One region of the Kitasatospora sp. NPDC085879 genome, then DNA from elsewhere that is predicted to be linked to it. Evidence: predicted binding sites of a transcription regulator. Region 1 holds the regulator's gene; each other region holds the start of a gene.
What was found. The regulator HrcA, encoded in region 1, represses chaperone genes, less so after heat shock. The targets are predictions, from matches to a motif close to TTNGCACTCNGNNNNNCNGAGTGCNAA.
Positions count from the first base shown of each region.

Region 2: a site for HrcA is predicted at 2,943-2,969, ahead of groL (chaperonin GroEL). Genes of this name have one in related genera too.
Region 3: a site for HrcA is predicted at 2,311-2,337, ahead of groES (co-chaperone GroES). Genes of this name have one in related genera too.

Region 1 covers NZ_JBFBJZ010000015.1:56,631-61,860, reverse strand. The annotation lists gene AB0P35_RS14315 (DUF3097 domain-containing protein) at 1-761, opposite strand, end outside; gene AB0P35_RS14310 (hypothetical protein) at 855-1,439, opposite strand; gene htpX (zinc metalloprotease HtpX) at 1,461-2,381, opposite strand; gene hrcA (heat-inducible transcriptional repressor HrcA) at 2,636-3,676, shown strand; gene dnaJ (molecular chaperone DnaJ) at 3,750-4,889, shown strand; gene AB0P35_RS14290 (16S rRNA (uracil(1498)-N(3))-methyltransferase) at 4,969-5,230, shown strand, end outside.
Region 2 covers NZ_JBFBJZ010000007.1:74,091-79,320, reverse strand. The annotation lists gene AB0P35_RS07895 (DUF4031 domain-containing protein) at 1-22, opposite strand, end outside; gene AB0P35_RS07890 (hypothetical protein) at 19-375, opposite strand; gene AB0P35_RS07885 (Uma2 family endonuclease) at 395-967, opposite strand; gene groL (chaperonin GroEL) at 1,165-2,787, opposite strand; gene AB0P35_RS07875 (cold-shock protein) at 3,107-3,313, opposite strand; gene AB0P35_RS07870 (MoaD/ThiS family protein) at 3,935-4,213, opposite strand; gene thrC (threonine synthase) at 4,246-5,230, opposite strand, start outside.
Region 3 covers NZ_JBFBJZ010000022.1:78,682-83,911, reverse strand. The annotation lists gene AB0P35_RS18650 (polysaccharide deacetylase family protein) at 1-740, shown strand, start outside; gene AB0P35_RS18645 (class I SAM-dependent methyltransferase) at 722-1,891, opposite strand; gene AB0P35_RS18640 (hypothetical protein) at 1,929-2,231, opposite strand; gene groES (co-chaperone GroES) at 2,479-2,784, shown strand; gene groL (chaperonin GroEL) at 2,877-4,511, shown strand; gene AB0P35_RS18625 (LysR family transcriptional regulator) at 4,705-5,230, shown strand, end outside.

The DNA of each region.
Region 1 (5,230 bases):
CGGTAGGAGCGCACCGAGCCGAGGATGCGGCGCCAGGCCGAGGGCGGGTCCACCGGCCAGCCCAGCCGGCGGCAGACGCCCTCCTTCCAGACCTCGCCGCGCGGCACCTCGGGCCACGCCGCGATGCCCACCGAGGCCGGCTTCACCGCCTGCCACACGTCGATGTACGGGTGGCCCACCACCAGCACCGAGTCGCCGGAGACCCGCTCCGCGATCCGGTGCTCCTTGGTGCCCGGCAGCAGGTGGTCGACCAGCACCCCGAGCCGGCGCCCCGGGCCCGGCGCGAACTCCGCGACGACGGCCGGCAGGTCGTCCACGCCCTCCAGGTACTCCACGACCACGCCCTCGACCCGCAGGTCGTCGCCCCAGACCCGCTCGACGAGCTCCGCGTCGTGCCGCCCCTCCACGTAGATCCGCGACTCCCGGGCCACCCGGGCCCGGGCGCCCGGCACCGCGACCGAGCCGGAGGCGGTCAGCCGCGGCCCGGCGGCGGGGGCCGCCGCCGCGGGACGGACCAGCGTCACCACCCGCCCCTCCAGCAGGAAGCCGCGCGGCACCAGCGGGAACACCCGGTGCTTGCCGAACCGGTCCTCCAGGGTGACGGTCGGCCCCTCCGCGGTCTTCTCACAGCGCACCACCGCCCCGCAGAAGCCGGTCGCCGCCTCCTCCACCACGAGGTCCCGCTCGGCCGGCACCTCGGGGGCCGGCTGCTGCCGCTTCCACGGCGGGGTCAGATCGGGGCCGTACTGCCTGCTGCGCATGGACGGGAGTCTACGAGCCCGACACCCGGTCATCGCCCGTCCGGCGTACGGCGTGCCGAACCCCCGCCCGCGCCCCCGCGCAGCCCGCACGCCCTACAGCCCGGGCGCACCCCAGACCGGGAACCACCGCGACAGGTCCGACTCCAGCCGCAGGTCGTCCCCGAGCATCGCCTTCACCTGGAGCTCCAGCGGGCTGTTCCGCTTCTCGCCGCCGCCCGGCATCGGCGCGAACGGATAGAAGGTGCCCCGCTTGTAGAGGTAGACCAGCGCCAGCGAGCGCCCCTCGGTGTCCTTGAAGCCGACCAGCGAGCAGAGCAGCTGCGGGCCGAAGCCGTTCGCCTCCAGCTCGCTGTTGACCGCGTGCAGGTCGTTCACCAGGTCCGGCAGCTCCTCGGGGGTGTGCCGGGCGAGCAGCCAGGAGTAGCCGTAGTCGTCCCGGGACGCCTCCACTGGGACGCCGCCGCGGTCGGTGTCCGCGTCCAGCAGCGCCCGGACCTGCTGCTTGACCTCCTCGAAGGCCCCGCCCTCGACCGCGGCGAAGCAGACCGAGCCCAGCCCCGTCGGCAAGAACCCGGCCGCCGCCTGAAGCGTCAGCGCGGCCGACGGAATGCCGAACAGCTGGTCCAGATCCGGCTTCACCGGCTTGCTCCGGCCCAGCAGCGCGTCCAGGAATCCCATGTGCGGTCCTCTCCCGGCCGGTCAGCGGCCGAGCTCGGCGGAGATCCGCGCCAGCTGCTCCAGCCGCTTCTCCAGCGAGGGGTGGGTGGAGAGGAGCTGGCTCGCGGCCTCCCGCGCGTTCAGCGCCGGCGCGAAGTAGAAGGCGTTGTACGGCTGCGCCTTGCGCAGGTCCTCGGTCGGGATGGCGGAGATCTGCCCCGTCACCTTGGTCAGCGCCGAGGCCAGCGCGCTCGGCCGGCCGGTCAGCTGGGCCGCCGAGCGGTCCGCCGCCAGCTCCCGGTAGCGCGACAGCATCCGGGTGAGCAGGAAGCTCAGCGCGTACACCACCATGCTGACCAGCGGCACGATCACCAGTGCGATCGCCGTGTTCGGGTCGCTGCTGTTGCGGTTGTTGCCCAGGAACCCGCCGTACAGGGCGATCCGGGTCATCACGCCGGCCAGCACGCCGAGGAAGCCAGCCACCGTCATGACCGCCACGTCCCGGTGCGCGACGTGCGACAGCTCGTGCGCCAGGACGCCCTCCAGCTCCTCCGGCTCCAGCCGGCGCAGCAGTCCGGTGGTCACGCACACCACGGCCTTCTCCGGCTTGCGGCCGGTGGCGAAGGCGTTCGGCATGTCGTTCCGCGCCACCGCCACCCGTGGCTTCGGCATGTCGGCCAGCGCGCACAGCCGGTCGATCGTGCCGTGCAGCTGCGGGTACTCCTCCGGCGATGCCGGACGGGCGCCCATCGCCTTCTCGGTGATCTTGTCACTGAACCAGAACTGCGCGACGAACAGCCCGCCCGACACCAGCAGGATCAGCGGCCAGGCGCCGCGCAGCAGGACGATCAGCAGCCCGGTGAACCCCACGTAGACCAGGCCGATCAGGAACATCGTCGTGACCATCCGGCCGGTCAGGCCGCGGTCCGGTGCGAAGCGGGAGTGCTGCCGTGTCGACGACATCGCTGCTCCTTCGGTAGCTCGCTCGCTTTCGATGCTGCCACTCGCCGACGCACGGGGCACCGCCCGCGGCCCGGAGATCGGTCGAGGATCACGTGGGAGGCCCGTTCCTGCCGTCGGGGGTGGGCCTTACACTGGCAGGTACGGTTCTGGCACTCTGCCTTCCAGAGTGCCAAGGAACGAATCGGTCACCAGGTCCAACGGGCGAAGACGGAGGTGCGTGCCCCGTGGTCAACGAGCGCAGGGACGAGCGTCTCATCGACACGCGTGCCGGCGTCCGCCCGCTCGACGAGCGCCGGCTCGCCGTGCTGCGCGCGATCGTCCAGGACTACGTGGGCACCGAGGAGCCGGTCGGCTCCAAGGCCCTCGTCGAGCGGCACAACCTCGGCGTCTCCCCGGCGACGGTCCGCAACGACATGGCCGCGCTGGAGGAGGACGGCTTCATCCACCAGCCGCACACCAGCGCCGGCCGGATCCCCACCGACAAGGGCTACCGGCTGTTCGTCGACCGGCTCGCCGAGGTCAAGCCGATGACCGCCCCCGAGCGCCGTGCGATCCGGCACTTCCTGGAGGGCGCCGTCGACCTCGACGACGTCGTGGCCCGCACCGTCCGGCTGCTCGCCCAGCTCACCCGGCAGGTCGCCGTGGTGCAGTACCCCTCGCTGACCCGCTCCACCGTGCGGCACGTCGAACTCGTCGCGCTGGCACCCACGAAGGTGATGCTCGTCCTGATCACCAACACCGGACGGGTGGAGCAGCGCATCGTCGACTGCCCCGGCACGGTCGGCGAGACCGTCCTGGCCGACCTGCGCGCCAAGCTCAACAGCATGGCCGCCGGCCGCCGGCTGCCCGACGTCCCCGTGGTGCTGGAGGACCTGCCGAGCGCCTTCGAGCAGGGCGACCGGCCCACCGTCTCCACCGTGCTCGCCACCCTCTTCGAGACCCTCGCCGAGCAGAACGAGGAGCGCATCATGCTGGCCGGTACGGCCAACCTGACCCGCTTCGGCCACGACTTCCCGCTGACCATCCAGCCGGTGCTGGAGGCACTGGAGGAACAGGTCGTGCTGCTGCGCCTGCTGGGTGAGACCGCGGAGTCCGGGATGACGGTCCGGATCGGGCGCGAAAACGACTACGAGGGCCTCAATTCCACGTCCGTCGTCTCCGTCGGTTACGGTTCGGGCGACCAGAGCGTGGCAAAGCTGGGTGTGATCGGTCCGACCCGGATGGATTACCCGGGCACAATGGGGGCGGTGCGAGCGGTGGCACGGTACGTGGGTCAGATCCTGGCCGAGTCGTAACAGCGCGCTGCGCCAGCAGCGCAGCCGGTCGGACGCAAGCACACTTCCAGAAGCGGAACAAGCGGAGCATTTGGTGGCCACGGACTACTACGCGGTACTCGGCGTCCGACGGGATGCGGGGCAGGACGAGATCAAGAAGGCGTTCCGGCGCCTCGCGCGCGAACTGCACCCGGACGTCAACCCGGACCCGAAGACCCAGGAGCGGTTCAAGGAGATCAACGCCGCCTACGAGGTGCTCTCCGACCCCGCCAAGCGGCAGGTCTACGACCTCGGCGGCGACCCGCTCTCGCCGAACGGCGGCGGCGCGGGTGCGGGCGGCTTCGGCGCCGCGGGCTTCGGCTTCTCCGACATCATGGACGCCTTCTTCGGCGCCGCCGGCGGCCAGCGCGGCCCGCGCTCGCGGACCCGCCGCGGCCAGGACGCCATGATCCGCCTGGAGATCACCCTGGAGGAGGCCGCCTTCGGCACCACCAAGGAACTCCAGGTCGACACCGCCGTCACCTGCACCACCTGCTCCGGCGAGGGCGCCGCACCCGGCACCTCCGCGCAGACCTGTGACATGTGCCGCGGCAAGGGCGAGGTCTCCCAGGTCACCCGGTCCTTCCTGGGCCAGGTCATGACCTCCCGCCCCTGCCCGCAGTGCCAGGGCTTCGGCACCGTCGTGCCCACCCCCTGCCCGGAGTGCGCCGGCGACGGCCGCGTCCGCGCCCGCCGCAACCTCACCGTCAAGATCCCCGCCGGTGTCGACAACGGCACCCGCATCCAGCTGGCCGGCGAGGGCGAGGTCGGCCCCGGCGGCGGCCCGGCCGGCGACCTGTACGTCGAGATCGCCGAGACCAGCCACGCGGTCTTCCAGCGCCGCGGCGACGACCTGCACTGCACGGTCACCATCCCGATGACCGCCGCCGCACTCGGCACCCAGGTGCCGCTGCAGACCCTGGACGGGCTGGAGGAGGTCGACATCCGGCCCGGCACCCAGTCCGGACAGTCCATCCCGCTGCATGGCCGCGGCATCACGCACCTGCGGGGCGGCGGCCGGGGCGACCTGATAGTGCATGTCGAGGTGCAGACGCCGGTCAAGCTCGACCCCGAGCAGGAGGACCTGCTGCGGCGGCTCGCCGTGCTGCGCGGCGAGGAGCGTCCGTCCGGCCAGTTCGCACCGGGCCAGCAGGGCCTCTTCTCCCGCCTCAAGGACGCCTTCAACGGGCGCTGAGGCCAGTCGCGGACCATCAGGCGCGTGGGGTGCCCCCACGCGCCCCTGGTCGTTCACCTACCTGTAAGGAAAGCCCTTCATGACTGCGCCGGTGTTCGTCGTCGAGAGTGCGGTGCTGGCCGGGGTCGTGCCGGGTGCGGTGGTGCGGCTGGACGGGCCGGAGGGGCGGCACGCCGTCGCGGTGAAGCGGCTGGAGGTCGGCGAGGCGGTCACGCTGGCCGACGGGCTCGGCCTGGGGGTCGACGGCACGGTCGCCGCCGTGCACGGCAAGGACGCGCTGGACGTCACCGTGGACACCGTCCGCGAGGAACCGGAGCCGGGCCCGCGGATCGTCGTCGTCC
Region 2 (5,230 bases), on a different contig from region 1:
TGGGCGGGTCGACGAGGATCACGACAGCTCTCCGACCGGGGCCACCACCACGCCGCGCTTGCCGCACACCCAGTGCGGGTCGGGGCCGAGTTCCGGCTCCACGCTGAGCGCGTGCGGATCGTCCTCGGCGGCGCAGTCGGCGCACAGCGGCCAGCGCCCGTACGCCTCCAGCAGCGCGTCCTGCACGTCCTGGGCGACCAGCCCGAGCACGAACTCGGTGCCGTCCGGCCACTGCTCGAGCCACCACCGCCGGTGCGTCACGGCGTCCTCCACCAGCGACACCACCGCGGCGTCCGCCACGTCCCGGGCGGTCAGGTCGGCGAGGATCAGTGCACGGGCGCCGTGCAGGGCGGCTTCGATCTCAGAGCTGGCCATCCGCCCATTCTCCCGCAGGTCACTTGGCGGCCGGGAACCCTTCCGTGCTCAGCTCGATCGCGAACGGCGCGGGCAACGCGACCGGCTGCCCGAAGGGCGTGCGGACACCCCGCTGGTACCGCCCCTGATCCGGTTCGGAGAACAGCGTGACCGTCGGCCCTTCCTCGTCGAAGCGGTCGACCAGCAGGAAGATCGGGACGGGCGCGTGGCCGTACGCCCAGAGCTTCTTGGTGCGGTCGAGCCGGGCGGTCCGCTTCGAGGTGATCTCCACCGCCATCAGCAGGCCGGACGCATCGATCGACGCCTCCTGCTCCACCAGGCGCGCATCGTCCACCACCACCAGGTCGGGCACGTACAGCTTCTCCAGCGGGACGATCTCCGTGCCCAGGGTCTGGTAGACGCCCACCTCGGGCGGCAGGCACGCGAGCAGCGCCCGGTGCACCTTTCCGGCAATCACGTTGTGGCCCACGTTGGGCGGCGGCACCAAGCGGATCTCCCCCTCGTCGATCTCCGCGCGCCAGCCCTCGGGGACGTCCAGCTCCAGCCAGGTGTTCAGCAGGTAGTCCCACTGACGCCCCGGCTCGACCGACATCGCAGTCACCGCCGACCTCCTGTCTCCCGTTCGACGCTCGTGGTCGTCACTGTACGGACCGTCCGAGGTGCCCCATTCCGTCATGGGCTCAGCGTCCCACGAACGAGTGAGCGGTGCGGGAATGCCGCGAGGGCGGCCTCCCCGTGTGGGGAGACCGCCCTCGCAGAGCGTTCCTGGTCCGCTGATCCTCGGGAGGATCAGAAGTCCATGTCACCGCCCGGCATGCCGCCGCCGGCGGCCGCGGAGGCCTTCTCCGGCTTGTCGGCGATGACGGCCTCGGTGGTGAGGAAGAGCGCCGCGATGGAGGCGGCGTTCTGCAGCGCGGAGCGGGTGACCTTGGCCGGGTCGATGATGCCCGCGGCGATGAGGTCGACGTACTCGTTGGTCGCGGCGTTCAGGCCGTGGCCGGCGGGGAGGTTGCGCACCTTCTCCACCACGACGCCGCCCTCGAGGCCGGCGTTGGTCGCGATCTGCTTGATCGGGGCCTCGAGCGCCACGCGGACGATGTTGGCACCGGTGGCCTCGTCGCCCTCGAGCTCCAGCTTGTCGAACGCGACACCGGCCTGCAGCAGCGCGACGCCACCACCGGCGACGATGCCCTCCTCGACGGCGGCCTTCGCGTTGCGGACGGCGTCCTCGATGCGGTGCTTGCGCTCCTTGAGCTCGACCTCGGTGGCCGCGCCGGCCTTGATGACGGCCACGCCGCCGGCCAGCTTGGCGAGGCGCTCCTGGAGCTTCTCGCGGTCGTAGTCCGAGTCGCTGTTCTCGATCTCGGCGCGGATCTGGTTCACGCGGCCGGCGACCTGGTCGCTGTCGCCGCCACCGTCGACGATGGTGGTCTCGTCCTTGGTGATGACCACCTTGCGGGCGGTGCCCAGCAGGTCGAGGCCCGCGTTCTCCAGCTTGAGGCCGACCTCCTCGGAGATGACGGTGCCGCCGGTGAGGATGGCGATGTCGCCGAGCATGGCCTTGCGGCGGTCGCCGAAGCCCGGGGCCTTGACGGCGACGGACTTGAAGGTGCCGCGGATCTTGTTCACGACCAGGGTCGACAGGGCCTCGCCCTCGACGTCCTCGGCGATGATGACGAGCGGCTTGCCGCTCTGCATGACCTTCTCCAGCAGCGGGAGGAGGTCCTTGACCGAGGAGATCTTGGAGTTGGCGATGAGGATGTACGGGTCCTCGAAGCTGGTCTCCATGCGCTCCAGGTCGGTGGCGAAGTACGCGGAGATGTAGCCCTTGTCGAAGCGCATGCCCTCGGTGAGCTCGAGCTCCAGACCGAAGGTGTTGCTCTCCTCGACGGTGATGACGCCTTCCTTGCCGACCTTGTCCATGGCCTCGGCGATGAGCTCGCCGATCTGGGTGTCGGCGGCCGAGATGGAGGCGGTGGAGGCGATCTGCTCCTTGGTCTCCACGTCCTTGGCCTGGGCGAGCAGCTGGTCGGAGACGGCCGAGACGGCCTTCTCGATGCCGCGCTTCAGGGCCATCGGGTTGGCGCCGGCGGCGACGTTGCGCAGACCCTCGCGGACGAGCGCCTGGGCGAGCACGGTGGCGGTGGTGGTGCCGTCACCCGCGACGTCGTCGGTCTTCTTGGCGACCTCCTTGACGAGCTCCGCGCCGATCTTCTCGTACGGGTCCTCGAGCTCGATCTCCTTGGCGATGGAGACACCGTCGTTGGTGATCGTGGGGGCGCCCCACTTCTTCTCAAGGACGACGTTGCGGCCCTTGGGGCCGAGCGTGACCTTGACGGCGTCGGCAAGCTGGTTCATGCCGCGCTCAAGGCCGCGGCGAGCTTCCTCATCAAAAGCGATGATCTTGGCCATCTGAAGTGGTCCTCCGGGACACGGTCGACTGCTCGGACCAGAGGTGCCCGCGACGGACGGCCCTGTGAGCGGGGGTCCTTTCCCCTACCGCTCGACGGGGCCTCACCGACCCGGTCCGCTTGTCACTCTCAAGCTGTGAGTGCTAACGCCAATGATTAGCACTCACGGGTGGCGAGTGCAAGCCCGATCGCCGTGTCCCGGCGGAACGGCCGCACCGGTTCCGGACATGACGCAGGCCCGTACGACGTGTCGTACGGGCCTGGCGCGAAGAAAGTCGCCGACCAGCTCGTGACGAGCCGAGGGCTCCGCAGGTCGAAGGTCAGCCCGCAGCGGCGCGAACCATGTCCGCCTGCGGCCCCTTCTGCCCCTGGGAGATCTCGAACTCGACCCGCTGGCCCTCCTCGAGGGTGCGGTAGCCGTCCATCTGGATCGCGCTGTAGTGGACGAACACGTCCGCACCACCGTCGACCGCGATGAAGCCGTAGCCCTTCTCCGCGTTGAACCACTTGACGGTGCCCTGAGCCATTCCGAACTCCCCTTGTGCTGTGCTGGCCATTCACGGGTCCGCAGTCTTTGCGGGCCCAGGTCCGGTGGGCCGGCCCGAGGGAACCCCCCCTGGGCACAGCCGTGCACGCCGCAGACCACCGCCCGGGGCCCCGGTACGGGCCCGACGGACGGGTGAATGCGTCGACCGCGGCTGAATGTATCCGGACAGGTGCCCTGTGCAACAGGGTCAACTTCGGGGAAATCCCGGGCTGCACCAAGGGATATGACGGGATGAAAGTGCCCGATCTCGGCATTTCACGCCGGACATAACGGGCAGAAAACGACATATTGCCGCAGGAATTCTGACACTTGCCTGACAGGTTCGCTCCCGTGCCGTCCGCTTCCCGTCTCAGCGGGCGGACGTGGCCGACGATCGGCGCCAGAGCCTTGCGCACACGATCCAGCCGCCCGGGCCGGGGTGCGCCATTCCTGGTATTACCGCTGATCAGAATGGGCGGCGCGGAGGGGAGCACTGCCACCGCCCCGAACTCTACTCCCCGTCAGGCGGTGCTTTTTCCACCCGACACGGCGAGAGCCGCCGCCGGACCGGAAAATAGGATTCCGGTCCCGGCGGCGGCTCGCCGCGGGCAGGGTGCGGGGCTCAGCAGCCGCCGGCCACCGCGGGGATGATCGACACCGTGGCGCCGTCCTTGATCGCCGTCTCCAGGCCCTCGGCGAAGCGCACGTCGTCGTCGTTCACGTAGACGTTGACGAAGCGGCGGAGCTTGCCGGCGTCGTCCAGGATGCGGGCGGAGATGCCGGTGTGGTTCTGCTCCAGGTCGGCCACGACGGCGGCCAGGGTGTCGCCCTCGGCGGTCACCTCGGCCGCACCGCCGGTGTAGGTGCGCAGGATGGTCGGGATGCGGACGGTGGCGCTCATGGGCGTGCTCCTTGGCGGAAGGGGTTGGCTGCTCAGGCGAGGCCGGCGGCGCGGAAGGACTCCAGCGTCGGGCGGATGGTGGCGGTCAGGCCGGAGTCGGCGACCGCGTCGAGGGTCTTCAGGCCGTCGCCGGTGTTGATGGCCACGGTCTCCTTCGACGGGTCCAGCTGCCCGGTCTCGACCAGCTTCTTCAGGACGCCGACGGTCACGCCGCCGGCGGTCTCGGCGAAGATGCCCTCGGTGCGCGCCAGCAGCTTGATGGCGGCCACCACCTCGGCGTCGGTGACGTCCTCGACCGCACCGCCGGTGCGGCGGGCGATGTCGAGCACGTACGGGCCGTCGGCCGGGTTGCCGATCGCCAGGGACTTGGCGATGGTCTGCGGCTTGACCGGGCGGATCACGTCGTGGCCGGCCTTGAAGGCGGCGGAGATCGGGGAGCAGCCCTCGGCCTGGGCGCCGAAGATCTTGTACGGGCGGTCCTCGACCAGGCCGAGCTTGATCAGTTCCTGCAGGCCCTTGTCGATCTTGGTGAGCTGCGAGCCGGAGGCGATCGGGATCACGATCTGCTCGGGCAGCCGCCAGCCGAGCTGCTCGCAGATCTCGAAGGCCAGCGTCTTGGAACCCTCGCCGTAGTACGGGCGGAGGTTGACGTTGACGAAGCCCCAGCCCTCGCCGGCCGGGTCGCCGATCAGCTCGGAGCAGAAGCGGTTCACGTCGTCGTAGTTGCCGTCGATGCCGATCAGGGCGCCGCCGTACACGCCGGCCATGACGATCTTGCCCTGCTCCAGGTCGTGCGGGATGAACACGCAGGACTTGAAGCCGGCCCGGGCGGCGGCCGCGCCGACCGCGCCGGCCAGGTTGCCGGTGGACGAGCAGGACAGGGTGGTGAAGTCGAAGGCGCGGGCGGCCTCGATGGCGCAGGCGACCACGCGGTCCTTGAAGGAGTGTGTCGGGTTGCCGGAGTCGTCCTTGACGTGCAGCTGGGCGGTGAAGCCGAGCTCACGGCCCAGGTTGTCG
Region 3 (5,230 bases), on a different contig from region 1:
CGCCAGGCACCACCGCCGCGGCGGCCCCCGCCGCCCAGGACCGGACCGCCGCCTGGGCCAAGTGGGGCCTCAAGCAGCTGCCCGCCGCACCGCCGCCCCCCACCGACAAGCCGGTCAAACTGCCGGCCACCGGCCCCGTCCCGGTCTTCAGCGAGGTGCCGACCGGCGACAAGGTCGTCTTCATCACCATCGACGACGGCGCCGAGAAGGACCCGAAGTTCGTCGAGATGGCCACCGACCTCAAGGTGCCCTTCTCGATGTTCCTGACCCGCGACATCGTCCGCGGCGACTACGGCTACTTCAAGCCACTGCAGGCCCTCGGCAACCGCATCCACAACCACTCCACCGACCACCCGGCGATGAGCAAGCTCTCCGCGGACCGCCAGAAGGCCGAGGTCTGCGACGCCCAGTCCGCGCTCACCCAGCAGTACGGCACCCCGCCGCTGCTGTTCCGCCCGCCGTACGGCGACGGCGCGCACACCCCCGCCCTCAACACCGCCGTCCGCGAGTGCGGCCCCCGCGCGGTGGTGCTCTGGCGCGAGTCCATGCAGATCCACGACATGCAGTACCAGGCCGCCGACAAGAAGCTCCGCCCCGGCGACATCATCCTCGCCCACTTCCGCGGCCCCAAGGACCTCAAGGGCGAGACGATGACCAAGATGTTCGGCGAACTCCTCAGCCGCATCCAGGAGCAGGGCTTCGCCGTCGGCCGCCTGGAGGACTACATCGCGGCCGGCTGACCCAGCATCATCAGCGGACCGTTGTCCGTCCGGCTCAGAATCACCGTCACCTCGTGCGGCCCGCTCGGCTTCAACTGCCGCCGCAGCTCCTCCGGGGTGATCGCGATCCCGCGCTTCTTGATCACCACGGTGCCGGCCCCGCGCTCCCGCAGCAGCGCCTTCAGCCGCTTCACGTTGTACGGCTGCACCTCGCCGATCTCGTACGCGTGGGCGAAGGCGGTCGGCACCAGCTCGTCCGCCGTGACGTACGCGATCTGCGGGTCGACCAGCCGGCCGCCCACGCTGCGCGCCACGTCAGCCACCAGCCCGGCCCGGATCACCGCGCCGTCCGGCTCGTACAGGTAGCGCCCCACCGGGCCGGCCTCGGCCCGGTCGCCGGTGCCCGCCAGGCTGCCGCCGCCCGGCAGCACGGTCGCCCGGTACGGCGCCTCGGCCCCGGTGCCGAACCAGATCACCGCCTCCTTCACCTCGCCGTGGTCGGAGACCCACTCCGCCTCCGCGTCCTCCGGCACCAGCTCGTGCGGAATCCCCGGGGCGACCTTCAGCGCCCCGAACGGGGTGCTCCGCGCCGCCTCCAGCGCCCAGGACAGCGGCGGCGAGTACGCCTCCGGGTCGAAGACCCGCCCGCGGGCGGTGCGCCGCGCAGGATCGGTGAACACCGCGTCGAACCCGGCGGTGTCCACCTCCATGACGTCCGCGCAGCGCACCTCCACCCGGTCGGCGAGGCCCAGTGCCGCCGCGTTGGCCTCCGCCACCGCGCAGGTCAGCGGGGACCGGTCCACCGCCAGCACCGACACCCCGGCCCGGGCCAGCGCGATCGCGTCCCCGCCGATGCCGCAGCACAGGTCCGCCAGCCGCCGCACCCCCAGCCCCGAGAACCGGGCCGCCCGCCACTCGGCGACACTGCGCCGGGTCGCCTGCTCGACGCCGTCCGGCGTGAAGTACATGACGTCGGCGTCCGCGCCGAACTTGGCCCGCGCCCGCTGCCGCAGCCGCGCCTGCTCGAAGGCCGCGCGCACCAGCTCCACCGGGTGGTCGCGGCGCAGCCGGGTGGCCAGGGCCAGCTCCTGGTCCGGGGTGAACTCCCGCAGCTCGGCGAGCAGTGCCCGCCCCTGGTCGGTCAGCAGCGCCCGGAACGATTCGATCTCCACCCGGCCATTCTCCCCGGCCCCGCGGCGCGGCCGCCGCTCAGTGGCCGAGAGCGGTGAGCGCACCCGCCACCAGCACCGGTCCGACGCCCACCAGCGCGACCGGCGCGATCCGGTACCCGCGGCGCACGGTGACCGCGACCGCCGCGAGCGGCATCGCGACCGCGGCCACGAGCAGCGCCGCGCACAGTGCCACCACCCCGGCGCCGCTGCCCGGCGTGGCGAGCGCGAACAGCAGGACGATCAGGGCGTACACCGCGGCGGTGCCGAGCGCCGTCTCGACGGCGAGCAGCCAGGCGGTGTGCAGGAGGTCACGGGTGACGGAGGGTCGGATCGCTGCCATGCCGCCATCGTCCCGGCGCCGCCGCGGTCGCACATGAGTACGGCTACTCACCCGCACCCGGGGACACCGGACGACTCCGTTGGCACTCTGGTTGACTGAGTGCTAACGGCGGCCTATGGTCGTTCCTGGCACTCCCCCCAGGGGAGTGCCAACGCGACGGAGCGCGCCTGACCCCCGCGACGGCAGGCCTGCGGACATCGCCCTTCCCTGTTAGACAACCCCGTAATCTCCGAAGGGGAGCTCGGACGTGACCACCAGCACCAAGGTTGCCATCAAGCCGCTCGAGGACCGCATCGTGGTCCAGCCGCTCGACGCCGAGACCACCACGGCCTCCGGCCTGGTTATCCCGGACACCGCCAAGGAGAAGCCCCAGGAGGGCGTCGTCCTGGCCGTCGGCCCGGGCCGCTTCGAGGATGGCCAGCGCCTGCCGCTCGACGTCGCCGTCGGCGACATCGTCCTGTACTCCAAGTACGGCGGCACCGAGGTCAAGTACCAGGGCGAGGAGTACCTCGTCCTCTCGGCTCGCGACGTTCTCGCCATCATCGAGAAGTAAGCCTCACAGCACGCCCCGGAACCGCGTCAGCACTGACCCGGGCCGGGGCGTGCCTGTTGGTCCATCCGCACAACCCCTGAGGAAACGGGAACATGGCGAAGATCCTGCAGTTCGACGAGGACGCCCGCCGCTCGCTGGAGCGCGGTGTCAACAAGCTGGCCGACACCGTCAAGGTGACCATCGGTCCCAAGGGCCGCAACGTCGTCATCGACAAGAAGTTCGGCGCCCCCACCATCACCAACGACGGTGTGACGATCGCCCGCGAGGTCGAGCTCGACGACCCGTACGAGAACCTCGGCGCGCAGCTCGTCAAGGAGGTGGCCACCAAGACCAACGACGTCGCGGGTGACGGCACCACCACCGCGACCGTGCTCGCCCAGGCCCTGGTCAACGAGGGCCTGCGCAACGTCGCCGCCGGCGCCGGCCCGGCCGCCCTGAAGAAGGGCATCGACAAGGCCGTCGCCGCCGTCTCCGAGCACCTGCTCTCGGTGGCCCGCGAGATCGAGGGCAAGGACGACGTCGCCGCCGTCGCGTCCCTCTCCGCGCAGGACACCCAGGTCGGCGAGCTCATCGCCGAGGCGATCGACAAGGTCGGCAAGGACGGTGTCATCACCGTCGAGGAGTCCAACACCTTCGGCGTGGAGCTCGAGTTCACCGAGGGCATGCAGTTCGACAAGGGCTACCTGTCGCCGTACTTCGTGACCGACGCCGAGCGTCAGGAGGCGGTCCTCGAGGACCCGTACATCCTGATCAACCAGGGCAAGATCTCCTCCATCCAGGAGCTCCTCCCGCTGCTGGAGAAGATCCTGCAGGGCGGCGCCTCGCGCCCGCTGCTGATCATCGCCGAGGACGTCGACGGCGAGGCGCTGTCCACCCTCGTGGTGAACAAGATCCGCGGCACCTTCAACGCGGTTGCCGTCAAGGCCCCCGGCTTCGGCGACCGCCGCAAGGCGATCCTCGGTGACATCGCGGTCCTCACCGGCGCGACCGTCATCTCCGAGGAGGTCGGCCTCAAGCTCGACCAGGCCGGCCTGGACGTGCTCGGCAGCGCCCGCCGCATCACCGTCACCAAGGACGAGACCATCCTCGTCGACGGTGCCGGCGACTCGGAGGCCGTGACCGGCCGCGTCGGTCAGATCAAGGCCGAGATCGCCACCACCGACTCCGACTGGGACCGCGAGAAGCTGCAGGAGCGCCTGGCCAAGCTGGCCGGCGGCGTCTGCGTCATCAAGGTCGGCGCCGCCACCGAGGTGGAGCTCAAGGAGCGCAAGCACCGCCTGGAGGACGCCATCTCGGCGACCCGCGCCGCGGTCGAGGAGGGCATCGTCGCCGGCGGTGGCGCCTCGCTCGTCCACGCCGCCAAGGTCCTCGACGGCGGCCTCGGCCTGTCCGGCGACGAGGCCACCGGTGTCGCGGTCGTCCGCAAGGCGCTCGCCGAGCCGCTGCGCTGGATCGCCCAGAACGCCGGCCTCGAGGGCTACGTCATCACCCACAAGGTCGCCGAGCTGGACGCGGGCTTCGGCTACAACGCGGCCACCGGCGAGTACGGCGACCTGCTGAAGGCCGGCGTCATCGACCCGGTCAAGGTCACCCGCTCCGCCCTGGAGAACGCCGCCTCCATCGCCTCCCTGCTGCTCACCACCGAGACCCTCGTGGTGGAGAAGAAGGAGGAGGAGGCCGACAACGGTCACGGCCACTCGCACGGCGGCCACGGCCACTCCCACTGACCCCGGGTCAGCCCGTCCGGAGGCCCGGCCCTCCCGCCCACCACGGCGGGGAGGCCGGGCCTCCGGCATGAGGCTGAGCCCCGGGGGCACGGGGCGCGGGATGCCCTCCTCGGCCCCAGGCCCAGGTCCCCTGCCCCCGCCTCGTCGGTTCCGTCGGTTCCGCCGGGGTCAAAGGGTGGCTTATAACTGAGCCATGATCGAGGCCCGCCATCTCCGAGTGCTCCGCGCCGTCGCCCGCACCGGCTCCTTCTCCGCCGCCGCGCGCGAGCTGGGCTGCACCCAGCCCGCGGTGAGCCAGCAGATGAAGGCCCTGGAGAAGTCGGTGGCCACCCCGCTGGTGGTCCGCTCCGGGAAGGGCATGCAGCTCAGCGAGGCCGGTGAGGTGCTGCTGAAGCACGCCTCAGGCATCCTGGCCGGCCTGTCCGCCGCCGAGGAGGAGGTCGCCGCGATCGCCGGCCTGCGCTCGGGCCGGGTGCGCCTGGTCTCGTTCCCGACGGCGAGCTCCACGCTGGTGCCGAAGGCGGTGGCCCAGGTCCGGGCGGCCGGCCCGGGGATGCGGGTGTCGCTGCAGGAGGCGGAGCCGCCGGCGTCGTCGGCGATGCTGCGGGCGGGGGAGTGCGAGGTGGCGCTGGCGTTCCGGTACCCGGACTCGCAGGGCGGCGCCGCCGTGGTGCCGTCCCCGCACGCCTCCACACGCGAGGCCCGGGCCGAGGCGACGC